Regions from separate parts of the Trichococcus shcherbakoviae genome, predicted to be linked through region 1. Evidence: riboswitches for the same ligand, from Rfam matches in the RefSeq annotation. Region 1 holds a riboswitch; the other holds the start of a gene.
The links. Region 1 has a riboswitch for S-adenosylmethionine ahead of ACKPBX_RS05885 (hypothetical protein). Riboswitches for the same ligand answer to the same signal wherever they lie in the genome.
Positions count from the first base shown of each region.

Region 1 (7,984 bases):
GGCTTGGTACTTTCCACCGTTCTTGGGTTGTCTCTGGGCTTCCTTGTCGTGAAACTGGTCGGCGCGTTGTTCAGGGACATTGAGCGGCAAAGCACGACAACCTTCTTCCGCAACAGCCAGATAGTCGGTGCGGCGGCGATGGCCTTCATGCATGGGGCCCAGGACGGCCAGAAGTTCATCGGGATTTTCCTGTTGGGTATCGCGTTGTCGCAAGGAAATGCCGCGACCGATTTCGCGATTCCGGTCTGGTTGATGTTGCTGTGTTCCACAGTTATGGCTTTGGGAACAGCGATCGGCGGCGGGAAGATCATCAAGACTGTCGGGGTCAACATGGTGAGATTGGAGACTTATCAAGGCTTCAGTGCTGATTTTGCCGGGGCCTTGAGCCTCTTGACGGCATCGCTCTTGGGGCTGCCGGTGAGCACGACCCACACGAAGACAACGGCTATCATGGGAGTGGGCGCGGGTAGGCATCTGTCGAGCGTAAACTGGCTGACGGTCAAGGAAATGGTTTATACGTGGGTGTTGACGTTTCCAGGTTGCGGTCTTGTCGGTTATCTGATGGCAAAGCTGTTCATTGGGATATTCTAGGGGGAGCCGGTTATGTTCAAAAAGAAGACGGAAAAGTTGGATTATTTCGATGAGTTCATCAAGCTTGCCGAATGGGGTGTCCAATCGGCGGAATTTCTGAAGCAGGTGCTGGCGGATTATCCGGTCGCTGATCTAAGTCAAAAATTGGACGAGATGCATGAAATCGAACACAATGCCGACCTCGCGAAATACAGGCTGATGCGCTATATGTACAACGATCTGTTGCCGCCTTTCGACAGGCAGGATGTGATTGCGCTGGTAACCAGTCTGGACCATGCCATCGACATGATAGAGGATGTCATGATCCATATTGAGATCTATCAACCGCAGAACATCACCCCGGAAATCAACCAATTCCTGGATCTGGTCGAAAAATCAGCCGAAGAACTGCTTACGGCGGTAAGGCTATTAAGAACCTATAAGAAATCGCAAAAAGAGATCCATGCAGTCATCGACCTGATCAATGCCTGTGAAAAAGAAGGCGATCTGCTGTATATCCAATCCATGCGCGATCTCTATCAGAACGATGTGGATGCGGTCAGCACCGTCATCCTAAGCAAAATCTATAAATCCCTGGAGGATTGTTGCGACGCCTTCAAGGACGTGACCAAATTCGTGGAAGAGATTGCGTTGAAGTACGCTTGATCTGTGGTGGTTGTCCGATAATGTGGAAGAATCGGACAAGTGTAGTGAGTTAGTCTTGCTGGTTGTCTGATAAGACGGAGGAATCGGACAAGTAGAGTGAGATTGTCTTTCTGGTTGTCCGATAATGTGGAAGAATCGGACAAGCGGAGTGAGATTGTCTTTCTGGTTGTCCGATAATGCGGAAGAATCGGACAAGTGGAGTGAGATTGTCTTTCTGGTTGTCCGATAATGTGGAAGAATCGGACAAGTAGAGTGAGATTGTCTTGCTGGTTGTCCGATAATGTGGAAGAATCGGACAAGCGGAGTCAGTTGGCATTGGTGGTTGTCCGATAACGTGGAGAAATCGGACAATCAGAGAGAGAGTTAGTAACGGGATTCCCCGCCATAACGGTTTTGAAAGGTTATTTCTGAGCGTAAAATCAAGTCCCATACAGAAATAAAGGGGCGGCATCAAAACTAGAAAGTATTATTCTAGTTTTGATGCTGCCCTATTTAGCTATATGATCCAAAAGATGTCATCAACTATAATCTATTGCCTATGCACCTAAATTATTGGTCCAAGGATGGATCCGTTTATTCAGTGGGACAAGAAATATTTTCATCCTTATCTCTGGCATGCATACTTACGCCGTTCATCTGATGGGCGTCTCCAGCGTGATGACGAAGATGAGTGGCATGGCTACGTACATACTGACCGTGATTTTCAAAAGTCACCGTATCCATCATCGCTGCTTCTACGGGAGTTGCAACAGCAAAGGTGGTCAATGCAGTAAAAGAAATCAGGCCAATCATCAAATATTTTTTCTTCATGGTAAGTTCTTCCTTCCTATGTATAAACTGGCTATGTTTTACGAGACTGTTTCCGTGTTGCTGATCGGACAAAAGAAATGATCTGCAACGCGGGATCGCTTGATCCTTCTTAAGGATACCAAGGAAGTGTGTAGAACAGATGTAGATGACAAAAATAGATTAAGCCAATTGGAAATCAGTTGAATTTTGCGCAATGCTATGACATAATATGTTTGAAAATTAAATAACTTCTTTATCAAGAGAGATCGAGGGACTGGCCCGATGACATCTCAGCAACCGACCCCTGCGCGAACGCAGCGGCACGGTGCTAAATCCTGCAGAGCAATCTGAGAGATAAGAAGAGCAAAGCGACATTCCCGACTCTTCTTGTTTAAAGAAGGGTTTTTTGTTTTCAAAAAAAACAATCTGGAGGGAAAGACGATGACAATGACAAAAGAACAATTCGAACATTGCGAAAGAATGGAAGCTGCAGGCGGCCCAAAAAGCCAAGCCGAGGCTATGCTCTATCATCAGTACAAACAGCAAAAGGCTGCCATTGCAGAAGCGCTTAAGATGGGTAAGGAGAACTATCAAACGGAACTGCTGGCCAAAGTAGTGGAAGTACATCGGCTTGAGGAAGAAATCGCCAAGTTGCAGCAGCACCTTTACCTGGAGCGGGTACAAGTGGATAAGATGATGGAACTGATGGACCAGTTTTAACGAAGCAATTGGGAGGAGGAATGGATTTGGAACTGAAGATGAAACGCATCTACGAAGCCCCCGCGGAAGCTGATGGCTTCCGGATCCTGGTTGATCGGCTGTGGCCGCGGGGTGTGAAAAAGGAAGCCGCGCAACTGGATGCATGGCTGAAAGACAGCGCGCCTTCGCCGGATTTGCGCAAATGGTTCGACCACGATCCCGAAAAATTCACCGCCTTCAAAGAACGCTATGAAGAGGAAATGTTGACGAACCCGCCGACAGCTGCTGCTGTAGCGGAGATCCTGAAACAGTTGGAAGCGACCGATGTCACATTGGTCTATGCCGCGCGGGATCCGGAAATCAATCATGTCGTCGTGTTATGGGATTTTGTGGAGAGCCAGTGGAAATAAGCGATCATAGAATGCGAGAGAAGACGCGCTTGGCCAAGGGCGTCTTCTTTCGGTTGGGGGTGCTGCCTCAGTTGGCTTTCGGAGAAGCGTCAGCGTCTGTTCAGTCGACAAAAGTGAGTTGTCTTGAGCTTCAGTAGCAATGGTCGTGTGGAATAGTCGACGCACCCCCATCAGGTCTCGTTCCTATTCCCGAACCGCTTCCGGTATTTCAAAGGTGACAGCCGGTAGCTGCGCCGAAATTGTTCCACAAAGTAACTGATCTGGTTGTAGCCGACCGCTTCGCTGATTGCGCTGATCGATAGGTCGGTGCCGATGATCAGGTTTTTGGCCAGGAAGAGCCGGTGCTTCGCGACGTATCTCATCGGGGATGTCTGGGTATATTTTTGGAACAGCGCTGTGCAGCGGTTTTTATTAATCAAGGCATGATTGGCCAAATCGGCGACCGTGATTTGGTGCTGGTAATTTTCTTCGACATATGCCAACAGGCGGTGGAATAGCTTTCTTTCCTCGAAATCGGCTGCTTTTCCGGATCCCCTGAGCGCGTAGAGCGTCTCCTCCAGACTATCCGAAAGCAGATTGATGACGGAGAAATAAGGGATGGTATGGTCGCTTGCCGCTAGAATTCGTTGCAGACGCGCCGTTTTCTCCGGAGACAGAGCCAACAGGTGGTAGCTGAAGGCTTCGTTTTCCAAAAGTGGCAGAATGTAGTCCTGAAGCACTTTTTGATGGAAGAAATCCGGCTCAAAATTGACGCAGATGGCCGCGGCATCTCCTGATATAGTCCGGGAACGGTGCAGCTGCCCGCGGTTGATGATCAGGAGCGTATCGCCCGATAACGGAAACGCATCCTCATTCACCGTGAATTCCAAAGTACCTGAATGGACCCAGACGGCCTGCAGTTCCTGATGCCAATGCAGCGGAATCGTATCTTGGCGCAGATGCTGAAAATGCTGGCGAAGCAGCGTCAGATTGAAGTCTTGGGAAGGGAAACGGACGTCCTCTTCCAGCTGATTCCTGAAATGGATCGGCATTGTTTTTCCGTCCACTTGGCTTGGGACGATGCGGTAGCTGCCGCTATCGGAATCTCTCGTTGCTGTCATCTGTACAGCTCCTTTCTCTGTCCGGCCCGTATTGTTTTCTGATACTATAATAGCAATTTTAATCCGAATCTGGCAAATCCGGCAATAAAATATACACAAATCTGATAAAAATAAGTAGCCCAGCGATAGAATCGGATCTTCCACCCGCCTATAATGAACGAATACAATGGATAATCATCGGAATGGGAGCGGACGGTATGAGTGATAAAGTGAAAGGAGTATTATTGGCGGCGGGTGGAGGCAGCTTGTGGGGGATTTCAGGGATTTTGGCGCAACTGCTTTTCGCTGTTTATACGGTCTCTTCAGAATGGCTGGTGAGCACGCGCCTTTTGATGGCAGGAATCTTGATCCTTTTCTACAGCCGTGCCGTAAAGCGGGAGGATATTTTCGGGATTTTTCGTGAAAGCGGGGATGTCATCCGCCTGCTGTTGTTCGCGGTGTTCGGCATGGTCTCCTGCCAGTATTTGTTTTTCAAGGCAATCGAAGTGAGCAGCGCGTCCTTGGCGGCCATCCTTCAATTCACAGCGCCGATTTTTGTCTATCTATATATGTTGATAAAAAAAGAGAAGCGCTTCAATCCGGCTGAAGGCGGACTGGTGCTGGCAACTTTTGCGGGAGTACTGCTGATCGTGACCAAAGGCGAATTCAGCCGAATCGCGGTTTTGCCGCTTGGACTTGTACTGGGAATCGGCTCTGCGATCGGCGTGGCCTTTTACACACTGCAACCGCGGCTGATCCTGAAGAAATACGGATCCTCGGTGGTTGTTGGCTGGGGCATGTTCATTGGTGGCGTGCTGTTCCAGTTCATCCATCCTTTTTGGGCTCCCGGATTCGCGATGACAGCGCAGAGCGTTCTGTTGACCGGCGCAATCATCCTCTTCGGAACGGCCGTCGCTTTCCTGGCGTATCTGGAAAGCGTAAAATACATCGAAGCCTCCTTGGCGAGCGTCATGACTGCACTGGAGCCACTGCTGGCGGCGATTCTTTCGGTACTCGTCTTCGGAACCGCATCCGGCTTTGTTGAATGGCTGGGCATTGCGATCGTCTTGGAATCCGTATTGCTGTTGTCGAATTTCAGTCGGTTCAAAGAAAAAATCCCTTCCCGAGAATGCGGCAAGGAAATTTTGTGAAAACAGAGCAAGCAGCCTGCGCTAAGGAGTCGCAGGCTGCTTGCTTTATATTTTAATGTCTATTTTTGTTCCAACACCACGCGGTAATAATCATCGTCACCCTTGAATATCAGTTTGATTTGCAGTTCCCTTTCAGAAAGTTCCGGATCGACAAAAGTATTCGTCTCGTCGGATACCTTTTCTTTTATTGCGTCAAGAGAATCGTAATAGGCTACAATGAAGGGCTCATGCTCCGCATCAAAATCCGCGAGTTGTTCCAAAAATGCAGTTTCGTTATCAATAACTTCAGTGCTGATGATTTCTGCGCTTTCACTGACTGATGTTTGAGTGACTTCGGTTTGGGTAGTTTCGTTTGATTCATTCGAACAGGCCATAAGCAATAATGCAACCGGAAGAGCTAAGTAGGCTTTCATTTTCAAGTTGATTCCTCCCATTTTCGAATTGTTTCAATATTAAGTATAAACTAGTTATACTGAGAATAGAAATAATGTTAATAATAAGAAACAAAAAAAGCGGGAGTAATTTTAGCGCTTCTTAGCGGTTATCGCTTGACTTAACCTTAACTTTAAGGAGTATGCTCTTTCTACAAGAGCGAGAATGCTGCTTTTGAATTAAAAGCATAATGGAGGAAAAATAGATGGTACTAGCGAGAGCAAGAGCAGTCGACGGGCCGGACAAACCGTTCCGATTTGCTGAAATCAAGAGACGGGAATTGGATAAGCAGGACGTTCTGATCGAAATCAAGTTTGCGGGTATTTGTCATTCGGATATCCATACAGCCCATGGTGAATGGGGACATGTGCACTATCCGCTCGTGCCTGGGCATGAAATCGCGGGATTGGTCACAGCGGTCGGTCCTGGTGTGACGAAGCATCAAATCGGGGATCGCGTCGGTGTCGGCTGCATGGTCGATTCCTGCGGAGAATGTGAAAATTGTTTGCGCGGCGAGGAGCAGTACTGCCTCAAAGGCAATGTTCCGACCTATGCCGGCGTCGACAAATACGGCGAACCGACACAGGGCGGCTACTCCACGCATATCGTCGTGACCGAAGATTTTGTTGTGCGCATTCCGGACAACATCGGACTGGATGCCGCAGCGCCGCTGTTGTGCGCCGGCATCACTACTTACTCGCCATTGAACCGCTGGCAGGCCGGCCCCGGCAAGAAAGTCGCCGTGATCGGACTGGGGGGATTGGGGCACATGGGCGTCAAAATCGCGCATGCGATGGGGGCTGAAGTCACCGTCCTTTCGCAAACGTTGAGCAAAAAAGAAGACGGTCTGAAGTTCGGAGCGCAGCATTATTACGCTACCAAGGATCCGGAAACATTCAAGGAATTGGCCGGCACTTTTGACCTGATCATCAATACGGTGAGCGCCGCTATCAACCTGGACGCTTACTTGGGCTTGTTGAAGCTCGATGGTACGCTGGTGAACGTCGGGGCTCCTGGAGAACCGCTGTCAGTGAATGTGATGTCCTTGATCGGTCATCGCCGTTCCTTCGCCGGTTCCATGATCGGCGGCATCCGCGAAACACAGGAAATGTTGGACTTCTGCGCCGAACACGGCATCGTTCCGAATATCGAAGTCATTTCAGCCGACCAGATCGACGAGGCCTATGAACGCGTATTGGCTTCCGACGTCAGATACCGTTTCGTGATCGACACCAGCACAATTTGATGAAAAATTAGTTCTCTGATGTTCAATATTTTTGGGCGCAAGGGTATATGGAAGCTACAGAATAAATAGGTTTGTGCAAACAGGCTAAAAAAGAATGAAAAAGAATGCAAAGTTTATGGCGACTTTGCATTCTTTTGCGTTATACTTTTTGCAAAACCTAATATTTTCAGAGAACTATCATCAGGGGGGACACATTGAATGGAATTCATTTCTATAGTTGAAATAATCGGAACGATCGCCTTTGCGATGTCAGGGGCATTGACCGCGATCGAGAAGGATCTTGATTATTACGGGATCGGGATATTTGCGATCACGACTTCGGTAGGCGGCGGGATCGTCAGGGATCTGCTGATTGATCGCCCTTTGCCGGCATCATTGGAAAACCCGCTCTATGCACTCATCAGCTTGCTTTCCGCCGGCTTTGTCATTCTTTTCTATACGCACATCAACAAATTGGCGAAGAAACTGCAATTTTTTGATGCGATCGGTCTTGGGGCATTTACTGCTATCGGAGCAGAGGTGGCTGTGCGGCTGGGCTTTCAACAGTGGTACGTGGTGGTGACGTTGGCGGTATTGACCGGAACCGGTGGCGGACTTATCAGGGATGTGTTCGCTCGGGAGATTCCTTATATATTCCGCAAAGAGGTGTATGCGATGGCGTCCATCCTTGGGGCCATCCTGTACATTATCGTGTTTCGCTTAGCCGGAAGTCAAATGGCGTTATACAGCTGTTTTTTTGCAACCACTTTGATCAGGCTCTACTGTATGGAGAATGACGTTCATCTGCTGAAAGTCGGGAAGGTCACACTTGAATAGTCATCCGTTCCAAAGCTGCGTGCATTATTTGATACAATTACCCAAATATTTTTTTACCTGGAAATAAGCTAAATGAATGTTAAACCGCAATGAAGGGCTTGACAATGCCTAACATTGCGGTTTTTT
Region 1 covers NZ_OY762653.1:1,269,807-1,277,790, reverse strand. The annotation lists gene ACKPBX_RS05900 (inorganic phosphate transporter) at 1-591, shown strand, start outside; gene ACKPBX_RS05895 (DUF47 domain-containing protein) at 604-1,236, shown strand; gene ACKPBX_RS05890 (hypothetical protein) at 1,810-2,046, opposite strand; SAM riboswitch class I at 2,276-2,386, shown strand; gene ACKPBX_RS05885 (hypothetical protein) at 2,467-2,745, shown strand; gene ACKPBX_RS05880 (DUF488 domain-containing protein) at 2,772-3,134, shown strand; gene ACKPBX_RS05875 (AraC family transcriptional regulator) at 3,305-4,234, opposite strand; gene ACKPBX_RS05870 (DMT family transporter) at 4,432-5,364, shown strand; gene ACKPBX_RS05865 (hypothetical protein) at 5,424-5,783, opposite strand; gene ACKPBX_RS05860 (NAD(P)-dependent alcohol dehydrogenase) at 6,002-7,042, shown strand; gene ACKPBX_RS05855 (trimeric intracellular cation channel family protein) at 7,241-7,858, shown strand.

Region 2 (7,984 bases), 910 kb from region 1:
CCCCGCTTGAACCGGAGTTTCTGGCGTTTCTGGCGTTGTCGGTGTTTCAGCTTCTTCGGTATCCTCTGTAGGTTCAGCGGGTGTCTCTTGTTCTGCAGTATCTTCGTCTGTATTCTCTGGAAGGTCCACAGTCGGCAGCTCAGGCGTTTCAGCCGGTGTTTCGAAATCGATATCGCCTGCATCCGGTTCTTCAACCTCTTCTTCAACGACGGGTTGATAGTTATCATATTGATCCAAGCCATACTGCGCAATGATCCTGTTCAGTTTGGTGCTGTAAGCCGTGTCCGTCGCATAGCGGCCGGTCAGGTAAGCCGTGGCGTCCTGATAAGTAGCTGCATTGCTCTTCCAAGCACCAGCATAATAAGTCGGATTCCAGCTGGTCCCGTTTGCCAGAAGAGCAGCATAATCCTGCAAAGATTCAGCGTAGGAAGGATATTTTCTGAATTCGGCGTTGATGGGATAGTAATTCTGTCCACCGCTGTCTTCCAAGGTTTCCATATTGATGGACTCCCCGTTGTATTCCCCTTTAATGCCGAACAGGTTGTAGTTGGGAGCCTTCGATAAAGTGCTTGTGCCCCAGCCACTTTCCAGAATGGCTTGGGCCATCATTACGGAGGCGTAAAGATCATTTTGCGCAGCGATCACTGTCGCTGACGGGATGATCTGATTCAAAAAGGGATTAGTGGAATATACTTGGGTATCCGTTGTTCTAAGCGTAGTCGACTCTGCTGCCAAAACCAGTTGGACTGGCTTCACGACAGTTGTCATAAAGAATGATGTACTCAAGACCGCTACGCTGCGTTTCAGTCTTTTATTCGTGGTGATAAAAGAATTGATCAGTTGTTCTTTTTTCTTTTGGTTGATGCGTTCATTTCTGGATAACACCAAAATATACCACTCCCTGTATCAAAAATACTGCCTATCTGGCAGTGAAAAACGTCTGAATTTATAAAAATAATGGAAGATAATTTAAATTTTTTTTAAGAAAATTATCCAACATGTCTATTATATGTTTCTTTCCCAAATTTTTGAATGGCTTTCATAACCATATTTAATATTTAACAATTGAAATAATTCTGTAACAATCCTTTCCATCACTTAAAAGTAAGCCCTTTCCATCTTTGGATTAACTTTAAAAATATAACACAAGCCGTCAAATAGTCTACTGACTGGACAAAAATCATGATAAAATGGTTGTTGAGGTGAAAGTATTGACAAATCAATTTTTATACAGTGACACAAATAAACGTTACCATACATGGAATTATCATCTGCAACAACACTTTGGTGAAAAGATATTCAAAGTCGCCATCGACGGCGGTTTTGATTGCCCGAATCGCGACGGCACCGTCGCACACGGCGGCTGCACCTTCTGCACCGTATCAGGATCCGGTGATTTCGCTCAAGACCGAGTCGATCCACTGCCTGTCCAATTACGCAAAGGCATCGACATGATGCACAAAAAATGGCCGAATGTGAAAAGCTATATCGCCTACTTCCAGAACTTCACCAATACGCACGCCCCGGTGGATATCCTGCGCCATCGCTATGAACAGGTCGTCAACGAAGACGGTGTGGTTGGCATCATGATCGCGACGCGTCCGGATTGCCTGCCACCAGAAACGATCGCGTATTTGGCGGAACTGAACAAACGCTATTATATTTGGGTGGAATTGGGACTTCAGACCATCCATGAGGAAACAAGCAAAATCATCAACCGCGCTCATTCTTATGATACCTACCTTAAAGCAGTCGAAGAACTGCGTGCGCATAATATACCGGTATGTACCCACCTGATCAATGGGCTTCCGGGAGAAACCCATGAAATGATGATGGAGAGCGTCAACCGCGTCATCCTGGATTCGGATATTCAAGGCATCAAGATCCATTTGCTCCATTTGATGAAAAACACCAAAATGCTTCGGGACTATCATCAAGGCAGGCTACGGTTGCTGGAGAAAGACGAATATGTTGAACTTGTCTGCGATCAGCTCGAAGTCATTCCGCAAGAAATCGTCATCCACCGCATCACGGGAGATGCTCCGCGTGACACCCTTGTCGGACCGATGTGGAGCCTCAAAAAGTGGGAAGTGCTGAACGCAATCGATCATGAGTTGGAACGACGCAATACTTATCAAGGGATCCACAGCATCAGGAATATGGTTGAGGAACATGTTGTTGCACCCAGTGGATTCCAGTCATAAATTTCTGAAGGAAAGCGTTCCGAAAATACAAATATAATGGATATAAGCACAAAAAAACTGCAAACAAGTTGCAGTTTTTTTGTGCTTACTATTATTTGTCAGCTTGGACATATGCTAGCAAAGCTTCTGTTTTATCCGTCTTCTCCCAAGTGAAGTCAGCATCTTCACGCCCAAAATGTCCGTAAGCCGCTGTCTTTTTAAAGATCGGGCGACGCAGATCCAACATTTTAATGATGCCTGCTGGTGTCAAGTTGAAGTTTTTGCGTACCGCTTCTATCAAAGTGGCTTCTGGATATTCGCCTGTACCGAACGTGTCGATCGCAATCGATACAGGTTCAGCCACGCCGATCGCATATGCCAATTGGATTTCGCATTTTGTCGCTAACCCAGCGGCAACAATGTTCTTCGCGATGTAACGGGCCGCATAACTTGCAGAACGGTCAACTTTTGTAGCATCCTTACCTGAGAAAGCACCGCCACCATGACGCGCATACCCACCATAAGTGTCAACGATGATTTTTCTTCCTGTCAGACCGGAATCACCTTTAGGTCCGCCGATAACGAAGCGTCCTGTAGGATTGATGAAGTATTTTGTGTCAGCATCCAATAATGAGTCGTCGATGACCGCATGGATGACATGCTCCAAAATATCTTTTTTCAATTGTTCCAACGTGACATTCTCATCATGTTGCGTGCTCAAAACGATTGTGTCCACACGTTTCGGTTTGCCGTTCTCATCGTATTCCACGGTAACTTGCGTTTTCCCGTCCGGTCTTAAGTATTCCAAAGTACCGTCTTTACGGACTTCAGATAGACGTTTCGCTAACTTATGACTAAGTGAAATAGGCAAAGGCATCAGTTCGTCCGTTTCGTTGATCGCAAAACCGAACATCAAACCTTGATCCCCTGCACCGATTTCATTGTAATCAGTAGTCACCAGCTCTCTACGTTCCAATGATTCGTTGACGCCGATTGCGATATCGTCGGATTGTTCATCCAATGATACCATCACAGCTAAATTATCCGCATCAAAACCAAATTTACCACGTGTATAACCAATTTCAGTTACAGTATCGCGGACAATCTGTTGGATGTTTACGTATGCGCTTGTCGTGATCTCACCAAAGACAACTACCAGTCCTGTAGTGACAATCGTTTCGCAAGCAACACGCGCATTTGGATCAGCAGCCAACAGTGTATCCAAAATTGCATCGCTGATCTGATCAGCAATTTTATCCGGATGACCTTCCGTTACTGACTCTGAAGTAAATAATCTTTTTTCTACCATTTTTCATTCCCCCATTTTTTGGTTACAAGGCGTCTTCACATATTGTGAATCCTATCGGGATATTGCAATTAGCCTCTGAAAAGCAACATACCTAATATACGCTATCATCGTCGAAAAAGCAACAAAAAATAAAAGAATTTCATCTTTGTGTCACGGATTATGCCCACAAAAATACGAATCGAGACTTTTACGGTTCGCTTTTGCCCCGTCAGCAGCTTGACATCGCAATGACGTTAACCTATGATGAATTTGCGCAATATGTATGAGTTGACACACTAATTGTACCCATTAATGAAGAAGGAAGAGATTATGCTGACAATCAAGAAACAATTCCTGCACCTGATGACCCACACCTTTTTGGCGATGCTGACAGCCCCTTTGACGCTGCTTCTTTTCGGAGCATGGAGAGGAATGACATTCAACGGACCCAACTTTCTGCTGCTTTTCATGCTTTATCTATTTCTGATGTTTACCCATGCCCTCGAAAGGCTCCTTTCAAAGAGTGAACAATCCGGCTCCAAACTTCCCTATAAAATGATTTTATTTTTCGGGATTCTCTCGATCGGAACATTGACCATCATTTTCTCTTTATCGAACCTGATCTTGGTTGCCATTCTTTTGCTGTACTTTGTTTATTCGATCTTACAATTTTATCCGTACAGTATGTCAAATACTTTTTACGAAATACTGCTGAGACCTTTCTTTAAGACACTGATTCTTTCATCTGTATCCTTCTTTTCTCAGGCAAACTTTATCCCACTTCAGCTGCAATACGAATTGCTTCCATTGGCCCTATTCCATATCTTTGGTTTGATACAAATTCAGGTCAAGAATACTGCGGGCAGCGATCGCCCAATGACTTATTATCAACAACTGCTTATGAAACACTCAAAATCTTTGAAGATGACTTCCTTCCTGCTTGCCTATGCGACAGCAATCTTTCAAATATTGAATCTCAGCAGCTCGCTATGGGCCATCAGCGTATTCGGATTGTCCGCTCTACTGGTCTTTCCTTTATTCAAAAGAAGATTTCATGGCACACTCAGAATTGAACAATATCTGGCCAACTACAGTTTTCTTTTCACGCTGGGCTATTCCTTACTATTTTTGGTCTAACAGAAACAGGCAGCTGCACCCGTCGAATTGACCGGTGCAACTGCCTGTTTACGTATAAGAAAAAAGCACTCAAAAGAGTGCTTTGCAGTGATGATCCGTACGGGAATCGAACCCGTGTTACCGCCGTGAAAGGGCGGTGTCTTAACCGCTTGACCAACGGACCATAGAAATAGTACAAATGGGCCTAAATGGACTCGAACCATCGACCTCACGCTTATCAGGCGTGCGCTCTAACCAGCTGAGCTATAGGCCCTTCAAAAGCGCATGATGCGAATTGGATTCGCAATAGCAGATCCTCATTCAACTGAAATCAGAATCAATTGCGGGGACAGGACTTGAACCTGTGACCTCCGGGTTATGAGCCCGGCGAGCTGCCAACTGCTCCACCCCGCGATAATTTTATTATGACCTAAGGGTCATGACAATGATCCGTACGGGAATCGAACCCGTGTTACCGCCGTGAAAGGGCGGTGTCTTAACCGCTGACCATGCTTTTATTCTTTTGATAAAGCTACGGAGAAGGAGGGATTTGAACCCTGCGCTCTAACCAGCTGAGCTATAGGCTCTAACCAGCTGAGCTATAGGCCCTTCTTAAAAAAAGCGGGTGAGGAGAATCGAACTCCCGACATCAGCTTGGAAGGCTGGGGTTTTACCACTAAACTACACCCGCATGGCGGCTCCGACGGGATTTGAACCCGCGATCTCCTGCGTGACAGGCAGGCATGTTGACCCCTACACCACGGAACCATGCGTTAAAAAGAAAAAAATTGCGGGGACAGGACTTGAACCTGTGACCTCCGGGTTATGAGCCCGGCGAGCTGCCAACTGCTCCACCCCGCGATAATAATAAGGAAAGACTGTGAGCTTACGCTCAAGTGTATCATGTCTGTACTGTCGCTAAAGCGCCAACACCCATGACAAAGGAGGATAAGGGATTCGAACCCTTGCGCGCTTTTACACGCCTGACGGTTTTCAAGACCGTTCCCTTCAGCCGGACTTGGGTAATCCTCCATAAGCTGATAATTTTTTTCATGGACCTTGCAGGACTCGAACCTGCGACCGGACGGTTATGAGCCGTCTGCTCTAACCAACTGAGCTAAAGGTCCGAAGCAAGGCATAATAGCGGCGAAGGGGGTCGAACCCATGACCTTCCGGGTATGAACCGGATGCTCTAGCCATCTGAGCTACACCGCCAAAAAAAAAAATGGAGCCTAGCGGGATCGAACCGCTGACCTCCTGCGTGCAAGGCAGGCGCTCTCCCAGCTGAGCTAAGGCCCCATAATTTCAGTGATCGGGAAGACAGGATTCGAACCTGCGACCCCTTGGTCCCAAACCAAGTGCTCTACCAAGCTGAGCTACTTCCCGTTGTATTTTATTAATGCACCCAACAGGAGTCGAACCTGTAACCGCTTGATTCGTAGTCAAGTACTCTATCCAATTGAGCTATGGGTGCCTAAATGCCGAGAATCGGAATCGAACCGATACGGTGATCACTCACCGCAGGATTTTAAGTCCTGTGCGTCTGCCAGTTCCGCCACCCCGGCATGTTACTGTTTGTTGCAATCATAAGGTCTGGCATAGTCCTTATGAAAGCGGAAGACGGGGTTCGAACCCGCGACCCCCACCTTGGCAAGGTGATGTTCTACCACTGAACTACTTCCGCGAATGGTGCCGGCTAAAGGATTCGAACCCTCGACCCTCTGATTACAAATCAGATGCTCTACCAACTGAGCTAAGCCGGCGTATTAAATTATGCGGGTGAAGGGACTTGAACCCCCACGCCTTGCGGCGCTAGATCCTAAATCTAGTGCGTCTGCCAATTCCGCCACACCCGCAAATGAGTTATGCAGGGCTCGAACCTGCGACCCTCTGATTAAAAGTCAGATGCTCTACCAACTGAGCTAATAACTCGTAAATGGAGGTTGACGGGATCGAACCGCCGACATTCTGCTTGTAAGGCAGACGCTCTCCCAGCTGAGCTAAACCTCCATGATATAAATGCGCGGCAACGTCCTACTCTCACAAAGGGAAACCCTTCACTACAATCGGCGCTAAGAAGCTTAACTTCTGTGTTCGAGATGGGAACAGGTGTGACCTTCTTGCCATCGTCACCGCACATTTTTCAAGAGAACGTTGTTCTCTCAAAACTGAATCTACAAAATTAAAGGGAACCCGAAAACACCGCTTGAGTTTTCTTCTTTTTAAAAATTGGTTAAGTCCTCGACCGATTAGTATTGGTCCGCTCCATACATCGCTGTACTTCCACTCCCAACCTATCTACCTGATCATCTCTCAGGGGTCTTACTCACTTAAAGTGATGGGAAATCTCATCTTGAGGGGGGCTTCACGCTTAGATGCTTTCAGCGTTTATCCCGTCCACACATAGCTACCCAGCGATGCTCTTGGCAGAACAACTGGTACACCAGCGGTGTGTCCATCCCGGTCCTCTCGTACTAAGGACAGCTCCTCTCAAATTTCCAACGCCCGCGACGGATAGGGACCGAACTGTCTCACGACGTTCTGAACCCAGCTCGCGTACCGCTTTAATGGGCGAACAGCCCAACCCTTGGGACCGACTACAGCCCCAGGATGCGATGAGCCGACATCGAGGTGCCAAACCTCCCCGTCGATGTGAACTCTTGGGGGAGATAAGCCTGTTATCCCCAGGGTAGCTTTTATCCGTTGAGCGATGGCCCTTCCATGCGGAACCACCGGATCACTAAGCCCGACTTTCGTCCCTGCTCGACTTGTAGGTCTCGCAGTCAAGCTCCCTTCTGCCTTTACACTCTACGAATGATTTCCAACCATTCTGAGGGAACCTTTGGGCGCCTCCGTTACATTTTTGGAGGCGACCGCCCCAGTCAAACTGCCCGTCTGACACTGTCTCCCTGCTCGCTAAGAGCAGCGGGTTAGAGTGGTCATATCACAAGGGTAGTATCCCACCGTTGCCTCCTCCGAGACTGGCGTCCCGGTATCATTGGCTCCTACCTATCCTGTACATGTGATACAAACACGCAATATCAAACTGCAGTAAAGCTCCATGGGGTCTTTCCGTCCTGTCGCGGGTAACCAGCATCTTCACTGGTACTATAATTTCACCGAGTCTCTCGTTGAGACAGTGCCCAAATCGTTACGCCTTTCGTGCGGGTCGGAACTTACCCGACAAGGAATTTCGCTACCTTAGGACCGTTATAGTTACGGCCGCCGTTTACTGGGGCTTCAATTCAAAGCTTCGCTTGCGCTAACCTCTCCTCTTAACCTTCCAGCACCGGGCAGGCGTCAGCCCCTATACGTCATCTTTCGATTTTGCAGAGACCTGTGTTTTTGATAAACAGTCGCTTGGGCCTATTCACTGCGGCTGACCTTGCGGTCAGCA
Region 2 covers NZ_OY762653.1:357,539-365,522, forward strand. The annotation lists gene ACKPBX_RS01600 (LysM peptidoglycan-binding domain-containing protein) at 1-885, opposite strand, end outside; gene mnmL (tRNA modification radical SAM protein MnmL/YtqA) at 1,212-2,204, shown strand; gene metK (methionine adenosyltransferase) at 2,296-3,492, opposite strand; SMK box riboswitch at 3,490-3,565, opposite strand; gene ACKPBX_RS01615 (hypothetical protein) at 3,802-4,608, shown strand; tRNA gene ACKPBX_RS01620 (tRNA-Glu) at 4,700-4,771, opposite strand; tRNA gene ACKPBX_RS01625 (tRNA-Ile) at 4,788-4,861, opposite strand; tRNA gene ACKPBX_RS01630 (tRNA-Met) at 4,929-5,001, opposite strand; tRNA gene ACKPBX_RS01635 (tRNA-Glu) at 5,037-5,097, opposite strand; tRNA gene ACKPBX_RS01640 (tRNA-Gly) at 5,208-5,278, opposite strand; tRNA gene ACKPBX_RS01645 (tRNA-Asp) at 5,280-5,355, opposite strand; tRNA gene ACKPBX_RS01650 (tRNA-Met) at 5,376-5,448, opposite strand; tRNA gene ACKPBX_RS01655 (tRNA-Ser) at 5,530-5,619, opposite strand; tRNA gene ACKPBX_RS01660 (tRNA-Ile) at 5,641-5,714, opposite strand; tRNA gene ACKPBX_RS01665 (tRNA-Met) at 5,729-5,802, opposite strand; tRNA gene ACKPBX_RS01670 (tRNA-Ala) at 5,814-5,886, opposite strand; tRNA gene ACKPBX_RS01675 (tRNA-Pro) at 5,900-5,973, opposite strand; tRNA gene ACKPBX_RS01680 (tRNA-Arg) at 5,988-6,061, opposite strand; tRNA gene ACKPBX_RS01685 (tRNA-Leu) at 6,067-6,152, opposite strand; tRNA gene ACKPBX_RS01690 (tRNA-Gly) at 6,200-6,271, opposite strand; tRNA gene ACKPBX_RS01695 (tRNA-Thr) at 6,275-6,350, opposite strand; tRNA gene ACKPBX_RS01700 (tRNA-Leu) at 6,362-6,443, opposite strand; tRNA gene ACKPBX_RS01705 (tRNA-Lys) at 6,447-6,519, opposite strand; tRNA gene ACKPBX_RS01710 (tRNA-Val) at 6,525-6,597, opposite strand; rRNA gene rrf (5S ribosomal RNA) at 6,609-6,724, opposite strand; rRNA gene ACKPBX_RS01720 (23S ribosomal RNA) at 6,817-7,984, opposite strand, start outside.
Region 2: linked by a shared signal. The riboswitch ahead of metK (methionine adenosyltransferase) and the one ahead of ACKPBX_RS05885 (hypothetical protein) in region 1 are both predicted to bind S-adenosylmethionine.